DNA from 2 places in the Caldimonas taiwanensis NBRC 104434 genome. Region 1 is predicted to be linked to the other one. Evidence: predicted binding sites of a transcription regulator. Region 1 holds the regulator's gene; the other holds the start of a gene.
What was found. Region 1 encodes LexA, which represses DNA repair genes until DNA is damaged. Its sites were predicted from a motif close to ACTGTATNNNNATACAGT; they were not measured.
Positions count from the first base shown of each region.

Region 1 (5,000 bases):
CCGGTCGCTGCGGGTGGTCTATCCCGTTCCAAGGCCTGGCTTGCGAGGCTGGTTCCGTCGCGGTGAGTTCGTGGCCGTTCGCAGTGCGAGCCTGAACTTGGCCCCGCGTCAGACCTTGGGGGTGATCGGTGAATCGGGATCGGGCAAATCCACCCTGGCCATGGCCGTGCTGGGGTTGGTGCCCAGCTCAGGCGAGCTGCGCCTGGCAGGTGCCTCCTGGCAAGGCTCGCCACGGGCCGATCGTCCTTTGCGGCGGGTGGCCCAGGTGGTCTTTCAGGATCCGTTTTCGTCGCTGTCGCCTCGCATGACGGTCGAGGAACTCATTGGCGAGGGGCTGCGGGTGCACGAGCCGGCCTTGGATGCCCATGCCCGACGCGAGCGCGTGCGCCAGACCTTGGCCGATGTGGGCCTTACCGAAGCGCAGTTTCCAGGCTTGCTCGCCCGTTATCCGCATGAGTTCTCCGGTGGGCAGCGGCAGCGCTTGGCGATTGCGCGCGCGCTGATCGTCAGACCTCAGCTGCTGGTGCTGGACGAACCCACCAGCGCGCTGGATGTGACCATCCAGAAGCAGGTTCTCGCCCTGTTGCAGCGCCTGCAGCGTGAGCACGGCCTGGCGTATCTGCTGATCACCCACGATGTGGATGTGATCCGTGCGATGGCCCACCACGTGATCGTGATGAAGGACGGTGAAGTGGTCGAGTCCGGCCAGATGCATGAAGTGCTCGATGCCCCACGGCATCCTTACACCCGGCGGCTCGTGGCCGCGGCGAGCGTGCCGAACCCTGCTTGAGAGGGTCGACGCGCTTGCCGATCTGCCTCGTTCAGGCCGCCAGAGGCCAGCCTTCGGCTTCGCGGCGGGCCAGGCGTTCGAGTTCGTCACAGACCTGAGCCAAGGTGCCGCACAAGGCCGTGCGGCGTCGGTCGGTCGGATCGACGGCCACTTTCAGGGCGGACATGGGGGCGAGCCCGGCTGAGGGCTTCGCACCGCCAGCCTCGTCGAGTGACACCCGCAGCAACACCGCGGCTGCACTAGCGGGGGTTTGCACGTGCACGTCCCAGTGGCGCCCCCGGCCCGGCAACAGACTCAGCCGGACGTCGGCCGGGCTGTCATCCCAGCGCGACGAGGCCGGGCGCATGAGCAAGACATGGGCCGCGTGGCGGCGGGCGGCGCGTGACAGCGCTCGCCAAGCTGCCGTCGGCATGTCCGAGGCCCACAACAACAGCATTCCCCCGGGGTGGGTTTGCAGCCATTGCACGCCCGCCTCGACGACGCGCGCGCCTTGTGGGCCAGGCCAGCAGCAGCTGAGCGGACCCGTGCCGAACCCCGGCTCCAGTCGGCGGTGCACAGTGTGCGGCGGTTGCACCAGAGCCACCGGTCGGCCCGCTCGCGCAGCGCGCTCGATGGCGGTTTCCAGCAGACGCCATGCGGCGGCACCCTCCTGCGGGCCGCATACTTCCAACACCTGTCCAGCCTGCCAACCTCCACCCGGCAGGGCCGCATCCAGGCTCGCATGCCCAGTGGGCAGACGCTCCGGTGTGGCCCGGCGAGGCCGCAAGCGCAAACGTCGCCACCAGGGGGGCAGGGAAGCCGTGTCGTTCATGTCCATCTCCGAAGATCTACCAAGCTCATGACATTCGGCAGGATTGGGACGGGTGCTTCGCCTGGAGGCGCAGCGGGCCAACTGCAGGGCCTGTGCGAGGCGATGTCCTCCTCGCGCTGGCGCCCACCACCTGCAGTGGGCCGGAGGCGATGCGGCTACATCAACATGGTGTTGCGAATCAGCCCCACGGCAATGCCTTCGAGCTCGAAGTCTTGTCCGGGCTCGACGATGATCGTGGGGTAGTCGGGGTTCTCGGCCAGCAGTTCGATGTGACCTCGCTGACGGCGAAAACGCTTGACCGTGACCTCGTCGCCCAGGCGGGCCACGACGATCTGGCCGTTCTTGGCCTCGCGAGTGGCCTGCACGGCCAACAGGTCTCCGTCGAGGATGCCAGCGTCGCGCATGCTCATGCCACGCACTTTGAGCAGAAAGTCGGGTTTGCGCTGAAACAAACTGGCTTCGACGTGATACGTCTGATCGATGTGCTCTTGCGCCAAGATGGGACTGCCCGCGGCCACCCGGCCCACCAGAGGCAAGGCGAGCTGAGCCAGCCCCGGCAGAGGCAGGCTGAACTGGCGAATGCGCGACTCGGCCAGCGAGCGCAATGTGTCAGACTTGAGCCGGATGCCTCGCGAGGTGCCTCCCACCAGTTCGATGACGCCTTTGCGGGCCAGGGCTTGCAGATGTTCCTCGGCGGCATTGGCCGAGCGGAAGCCGAGCTCAGCGGCGATCTCGGCCCGCGTGGGCGGCGCGCCGGTGCGCTCGATCGCGCTTTGGATGAGCTCGAGAATTTGTTGCTGACGGGCCGTGAGCTTCGGGGTCTCGGACATGTCCATGGACCGGCAAGGAATGATGGAGACTATCGACCGGGCGCGGTCGCGCGAGCACAGGCCCGCAGGCCTTCTGAGCACGCACCCACTGGTTGCGCATCCAGTATCTGTATTTTTATCCAGTCTCGAAGAAAATGCAAAGCCATTCAAACACGATCGTGGTCATCGGCACGGGAGGCACGATTGCCGGTGTGGGCAGCAGTGCGTCCGACCATACCGGCTACACGGCAGCGCAGCTGGGGGTGGCGCAGTTGGTGGCGGCGGTGCCTTCACTGAGCGGCGCACCGTTGGAAGTGCATCAGCTGGCCCAAGTGGACAGCAAAGACATGGACTTCGGCGTCTGGCGCGAGCTGGCCCAGGCGGTCGCACAGGCGCTGGCACGGCCCGAGGTGGCGGGGGTCGTCGTCACCCACGGGACCGACACCTTGGAGGAAACGGCCTGGTTCCTGCAGTCCGTGCTGGCACCGAGCAAGCCGGTGGTGCTGACGGCGGCCATGCGTCCGGCCACGGCATTGTCGGCCGACGGCCCCCAAAACCTGGTCGATGCAATGACGGTGGCTGCCTGGCCCGGTGCCCGCGGCGTCGTGGCGGTGTTGTGCGGCCGGGTGCATGCAGCGGCCGATGTGCGCAAGGCCCACACCTATCAAGTGGATGCGTTCGATTCGGGCGATGCCGGCCCGGTGGCGCTGGTGGAGGCTGGCAGCTTGCGCTTGCTGCGCCCCTGGCCCGAGGGGCAGGCGCTGGACTGGGAACGCGTGTGGGCCTTGGAGCCGGCTGCCTGGCCCTGGGTGGAGATCGTCACCAGCACGGCGGGGGCGCGGGGAGAAGCCGTGCGGGCGTTGGTGCACGCCGGTGTGCGAGGCTTGGTGGTGGCCGGCACCGGCAATGGCAGCATCCACCGCGACTTGGAGGCTGCCTTGGCCGAAGCTCAGGCGCAAGGGGTGACCGTGTGGCGTGCCAGCCGCTGCGGCGCCGGGCCGGTGCTGGGGGCGCATCCGCGAGGATGGCCCTCGGTGGGCACCTTGACGCCAGCCAAGGCCCGTGTGGCCCTGATGCTGGCGCTGATGCCGGTGTGAGCCGAGGCGCGTGGCGTTCAGACCACTTTGAGACGCACGTCGATGTTGTTGCGTGTGGCGTTGGAGTACGGACACACCTGGTGAGCCGCTTGCACCAGGGCCTCGGCCTGGGCACGGTCCATGCCGGGGATCGATACCTCCAGGTCGACTTCGATGCCGAAGCCCTGCGCGATGGGGCCAATGCCCACCGTCGCCGTGATGGAGGTGTCGGCGGGCAGCGCGATCTTGCGCTGGGCCGCCACGAACTTCATCGCGCCAATGAAACAGGCCGAATATCCGGCAGCGAACAATTGTTCGGGATTGGTGCCCGGGCCGCCAGCGCCGCCCAGCTCCTTGGGGGTGCTCAGCCGGACATCGAGCGCGCCGTCGGACGAGATCGAACGGCCATCACGGCCTCCGGTCGAGGTCGCACGGGCTTGATAGAGAACTTTTTCAAGAGGCATGGGCTTTCCTTTCGATGAGTGGCAGGGCGAGGCGGTCAGGCGGCCCGTCGCTTGGCGGGGCTGCTGGCCGAGGGGAGGGACTGGAGGTCCAAGCGGCGGCGCAGATCGTGCAAACGCTGACGCAAATCGGCAATCTCTTGCGGGCTGCACTGGGTGGCGCAGGCGATGTCCAGTGGCAGCCGGCTGGCCGCTGCACGCAACGCCTGGCCCGCGGGCGTGAGGCGGACGAGGACTCGTCGCTCATCGGCAGCGTCACGGCGGCGCTCCACCTTGCCGGCGACCTCCAGGCGCTTGAGCAGGGGCGTGAGCGTGCCGGAATCCAAGAACAAACGTTGTCCGAGTTCACTGACCGTCTGCTGGCCATGCTCCCACAAGACGAGCATGACCAGGTATTGCGGATAGGTCAGGCCCAAGCGATCCAGCAACGGTTTGTAGAGCTTGGTCATCGCCAGCGTGGTGGCATACAGCGCAAAGCACAACTGCTTGTCCAGCTGCAGCACGTCTTGCGAATCGACCTCGGAAGGGGTGGAGCGTGGCATGGCGAAATAATATCGCACTATTTAATTGTGTGCAATTTAATTGTCGGCACGCCAGTGCAGTGCCAGCAGGCCCGGCGGGGCGGCCCAGGTTTCAAGCGTGCAACCGTTCCAGCTGTTCGCTCAGTTCCAGCCAACGAGTTTCGAGCGCTTCGATGTCCTCGCCGATGGCTTTGAGGCGTCGGCCCTGCTGCGCCCACTGCTGTGGCGTACCTTGGCCGCCGGACAATGCCGCCTCGAGCGTGGCTTTCTCCTGGCTCAGGGCGTCCAGGCGGGCGTCGATGGCCGCCAGCTCCTTCTTCAGCGCACGGGCTTGTTCCAAACGTTGCTGGCGTTGCGGGTCGCGTCGATCTTGCCGAGCGTTGTGAGCACCGGACGGCGGTCGCGCCTCGGGCGGCGCCTGCCGCTGCGTCTGAGTCCGCTGACGGCTTTGCTCCAGCAACCACTGCTGGTAATCGTCCAGATCGCCATCGAACGGGCTGACCGTGCCGTGAGCGACCAGCCAGAATTCGTC
Region 1 is NZ_BCWK01000004.1:104,314-109,313, reverse strand. It holds gene CTA01S_RS05015 (ABC transporter ATP-binding protein) at 1-790, shown strand, start outside; gene CTA01S_RS05010 (hypothetical protein) at 822-1,601, opposite strand; gene lexA (transcriptional repressor LexA) at 1,757-2,431, opposite strand; gene CTA01S_RS05000 (asparaginase) at 2,566-3,507, shown strand; gene CTA01S_RS04995 (organic hydroperoxide resistance protein) at 3,525-3,950, opposite strand; gene CTA01S_RS04990 (MarR family winged helix-turn-helix transcriptional regulator) at 3,986-4,489, opposite strand; gene CTA01S_RS04985 (ABC-F family ATP-binding cassette domain-containing protein) at 4,581-5,000, opposite strand, start outside.

Region 2 (5,000 bases), on a different contig from region 1:
TCAACGTGCGCTTGAACGACCGCGTGCGCATCCGCGTGGGCAACCTCACGATGACCAACCATCCGCTCCACCTGCACGGTCACGAGTTCCAGGTGACCGGCACCGACGGCGGCCCCACACCGCCAAGTGCACGCTGGGACGAGGTGACCACCGACATCGCCGTCGGCCAGATGCGCCAAATCGAATTCATCGCCAACGAAGAAGGCGACTGGGCCTTGCACTGCCACAAGAGCCACCACACGATGAATGCCATGGGCCATGATGTGCCCACGATGATCGGAGTCGACCACCGCGGCCTGGTGCGCAAGATCCAGCGCATCGTGCCCGACTACATGGTGATGGGCGAACGCGGCATGGCCGACATGGGTCAAATGGAAATGCCCCTGCCGGACAACACCGCACCGATGATGACCGGCCAGGGACAGTACGGCCCCTTGGAGATGGGCGGCATGTTCACCGTGCTCAAAGTGCGCCGCCACCAGCGGCCTGGTGACTACAGCGATCCCGGGCCATTCAGGCATCCACCAGGCACTGTGGCCTACGAATGGACAGGCGCGCCTCCGGCGGCCGTGCGCGCGGGCTCGCCATCGCCCGCCCCCGACTCGGCCCGCGCGGTCAAACCCCACGGCACGGGCCACGCCCATTGACGCCCCATCGATGCCCCATTGGAAGGAGACCCACCGATGCTGCAAGCCGCCCATGCCCTCGCCCTTGCGGGCCTGTTGCTCGTGCCAGCAATGACCATCGCGCACGGCGACCGCCACCACGGCGGCCAGGCCGGCCCCGTGGTGATCGAGCAAAAACCTTGGGGCATCGCCGGACAGGCGCGGGCCGTGACTCGCACCCTCGAGATCCAAATGAGCGACGACATGCGCTTCACCCCCGCCCAGATCGAGGTCAAGCACGGCGAGACGATTCGCTTCCTCCACCACAACCGCGGCAACGTCATGCACGAATTCGTGCTCGGCACCCGTCAGGAACTCCAGGCGCACGCCGAGCTGATGAAGAAGTTCCCCGACATGGAGCATGACGAGCCCTACATGGCCCATGTCGCCCCGGGCAAGACGGCCGAAATGATTTGGCACTTCAACCGTGTGGGCGAGTTCGAGTATGCCTGTTTGCTGCCGGGTCACTTCGACGCTGGCATGGTGGGCAAGATCCGCGTCGTGCCGCGATGATGTACTGGCGTGGGGTGCGGGCTGGCTTATAGTGCGCACGGCCTGCAAGTTCCTACCCCCATGTCCACCACGTACGCGCCTTCTGCACGCTCACGATGCCCTGCCCCGCGCCTCAGCGCCTGGTGTCAGTTCGCGATCTTGATCCTGCCAGCCATGGCGCTGGCCGACTCCCCTCCCGGGGAGCCGGCCTCCCCGATGGTGGACATCGCCAGCTCGGCCCGGCAGTCCCTACGCGCATCCGCCGAGTGGCTGGCCCGCGGCGTGGACGGTTGGTTTGGCGACCATCCCTTCGAAGACGGCGGCTCTGTGAGCGACGGCGTCTTCCAAGTGCGGTTGCTGCTGCGGCAACAGCATGCGCCCCGGCTGGGGGCCCGCTTCAACGCCAGCTTCCGGCTGCCCAACATCGAACAGCGCTCTGCACGGCTGTTCGTCGGACGAGACGACGCCCGAGACCTGGTGACCGACCAGCCGCAGCCCCTCAGCCGCGAACAGCGTTTGCAGCCCCCCGGCTCCGGCCAAGAAACCTTCTTTGCTGGGCTGGGCGTCCATGCCGGGGCCGGTTTCGATGCCCGCTTGGGCCTGCGCGGAGGCATCAAACCCTATGCACAGCTGCGCTACCGGCACCAGTGGGAACTCGGCCCCGCCGACCGGCTGCATTTGCGCGAAACCGTTTTCTGGACCCGCGATGACCGCGTCGGATCCACCACCGCGGTGTCGTACGAGCATGAGGTCAACCCCACCCTGATCGGGCGCTGGCTCCACGCGGCCACCTACACCCAACGCAGCCAGCGCGTCGAATGGTCGAGCAACCTCGGTCTGTACCAGTTCTTCGGCAACCAGCGCCTGCTGTCCACCGAGGCGCTTTTCCGCGGTCGTGAAGGAGGCGGTGTCAAGGTCGAGGAATACGGTCTGCAACTGAGCTGGGAGCAAGCACTGCACGAAGACTGGCTGCTCGGTCAGGTCTCCCTGGGTCACTTCCGCGAACGCGAGACAGCGGCCGAAGCGCGCCGAGGCCTGTGGGCCTTGGGCCTGACGCTGACCATCCGCTTCTGATGCCCCCGCTTCGGCCCCCTCGCATCAGATCCCTGCGTCAAAACAGCTCGGCCTGGCGTGCGTCACCAGGAGGTCGGAAAGCCGTCGCATCCAGACGCGGTGCGTGGCGCGCCAGCCCGGCGCGGGCGCAGGCTTTGTCCACGCGCTGGGCGATGAGCTGCGCCCACACCCCCTGACCCTTCATGCGCACGCCGAATTCGGCCTCATAGTCCTTGCCGCCCCGCAACTCACGCACCCGTGCCATGATGCGTGCGGCCCGCTGCGGCAGATGATCTTGCAGCCAGCGCTGAAACAAAGGGCTCACCTCCCACGGCAGCCGCAACACGGTGTAGTGAATCGACCTGGCGCCGGCCTCGGCTGCCGCCTGGACGAGCCGCTCGATCTCCGGCTCGTTCAAAAAAGGAATGATCGGGGCGACATTCACGCCCACCGGCACACCGGCGCGCGCCAGAGTCCGCACCGTCTGCAATCGGCGGTGGGGCGCCGCCGCACGGGGCTCCAGACGGCGACTCAGCGCCGCATCGAGTGTCGTCACGCTCACGAAGACCATGGCCCTGCGCTCGGCCGCATCGGCGGCAATCAGGTCCAGGTCCCGTTCCACCCCTGAGGACTTGGTAACGATGGTGTAAGGGTGTTTGCAGCGGTGCAACACCTCCAGCACCGCCCGCGTGATCCGCAAGCGACGCTCGATGGGCTGATAGGCATCGGTCGCCGAGCCGATATTGATCGGGCTGACTCGGTGCCTTGGTCGCGCCAGCTCCTGGGCCAGCACCTCGGCCGCGTTCACCTTGGCCACCAGCTTCGTTTCGAAATCCAGCCCGGGCGAAAGATTCAGGTAGCTGTGCGTGGGGCGGGCGTAACAGTAGATGCAGCCGTGCTCACAGCCCCGGTAGGGATTGATCGACCACTCGAAGGGAATGTCTGGGGAGTCGTTCGGGCTGAGCAGCGAGCGCACGCGCTCTTCCATCACCTCGCTGCGAGGAGGATGCGCGACGGCCCCCTCAGCGGCAGACTCGGCCTGCGCCCCCGGGGCCCATCCATCGTCAAACCATTCGCGCTCCTGGCTTTCGAAACGATGCGCCAGCCGCCAGCCCGTGCCGCGGCCCTTGATCACCACTGGAGACCATGGAGGTTCGGCCATGCCGGGACCCATCGGTAACTGTATAGATATACAGTATAGATGCCGAACCGCTGGAAGTCCAGGCCGGCGGCTCAGCGTCCACCCGGCCCGCGGACCGTGCGAACGCCGGGCCGCCGCATCAAGCTGCGCACAACTGCGCCTTGGCGGCCAGATACTCGCTGCGTAAACGCTCGATCAACACGCGCGCGGGCACCACCTCTTTGATGGCCCCCACCCCTTGGCCGGCGCCCCAGATGTCCTTCCAGGCCTTTTTCGCCCCTTCGCCGCCGAAATTCATCTTGCTCGGGTCGCTGACGGCCAGATTGTCCGGATCCAACCCGGCACGCACGATGGAGCCGCGCAAATAATTGCCGTGCACCCCGGTGAAAAGGTTCGAATAGACGATGTCCTGGCTGGTGCTTTCGGTGATCATGCGCTTGTATTCATCGACGGCGCGCGCCTCTTCGGTGGCGATGAAAGCCGAGCCGATGTAAGCGAAGTCCGCCCCCATGGCCCGCGCCGCCAAGATCGCGCGCCCCGTGGCAATCGCCCCGGACAGCGCCAAGGGGCCGTCGAACCACTCCCGAATCTCTTGCACCAGCGCGAAAGGACTGGTCGTGCCTGCATGACCGCCGGCCCCGGCCGCCACGGCAATCAAGCCATCCGCCCCTTTGTCGATGGCTTTGCGGGCAAAGGTGTTGTTGATGATGTCGTGCAACACGACTCCACCCCAGCGATGCACCGCCTCGTTCACATCCGTGCGGGCCCCCAACGAGGTGATGATGATGGGCACCTTGTACTTCTCGCACAAGGCCATGTCGTGCTCGAGCCGGTCATTGCTCTTGTGCACGATCTGGTTGATCGCAAACGGGGCGGCCGGGCGGTCCGGATGCTGGCGGTTATAAGCCGCCAGCGTCTCGGTGATCTCGGCCAGCCACTCGTCCAGCTGAGAGGCCGGCCGCGCATTGAGCGCCGGCATCGAACCCACGATGCCGGCCTTGCACTGCTCGATCACGAGCCGTGGATTGCTGATGATGAACAACGGCGAGCCGATGACTGGCAGCGGCAAGTTCTGAAGGATGGTCGGCAAAGGCACGGGATGCTCCTCGAGACTCAGAATGCTTCGATGTCCAAGCCCATGACGCTGTCGGCGCCATTGACGATCGCCTCACGCACCGCTGGCGCCTTGGCCAGGATGTGCTCGGCATAGAAGCGCGCCGTGGCGATCTTGGCCTGCATGAAGGCCGTGTCCTCGCCGGCAGCCAGCCGATCCTCGGCCACCATCAAGGCCCGCGCCATCTGCCAACCTGCCACCACATTGCCGGCAAGCATCAAATACGGCACGCTGCCGGCGTAGACCGCATTCGGTCGGCTCTTGGCTTGGGCCACGATGAAATCCACCACCTGCACGAAAGCTTCTCGGGCCGCTTGCAGGCGCTGGAGCATGGCACGGGCGGCCACACTGTCGCGACGGGCCAAGTCCGCCTCGGTGTTGGCGATCTGCGCAGCGATGGCCTTGGCCACCTGGCCCCCATCGCGCACCGTCTTGCGGCCCACCAAATCATTGGCTTGGATCGCCGTGGTGCCCTCATAGATGGGCAAAATGCGAGCGTCTCGGTAATGCTGGGCGGCCCCCGTCTCCTCGATGA
Region 2 is NZ_BCWK01000003.1:17,412-22,411, forward strand. It holds gene CTA01S_RS03420 (multicopper oxidase family protein) at 1-647, shown strand, start outside; gene CTA01S_RS03425 (cupredoxin domain-containing protein) at 684-1,178, shown strand; gene CTA01S_RS03430 (hypothetical protein) at 1,332-2,231, shown strand; gene CTA01S_RS03435 (PA0069 family radical SAM protein) at 2,269-3,372, opposite strand; gene CTA01S_RS03440 (NAD(P)H-dependent flavin oxidoreductase) at 3,491-4,447, opposite strand; gene CTA01S_RS03445 (acyl-CoA dehydrogenase) at 4,465-5,000, opposite strand, start outside.
Region 2: the regulator LexA is predicted to act here: its motif matches at 3,390-3,407, upstream of CTA01S_RS03435 (PA0069 family radical SAM protein).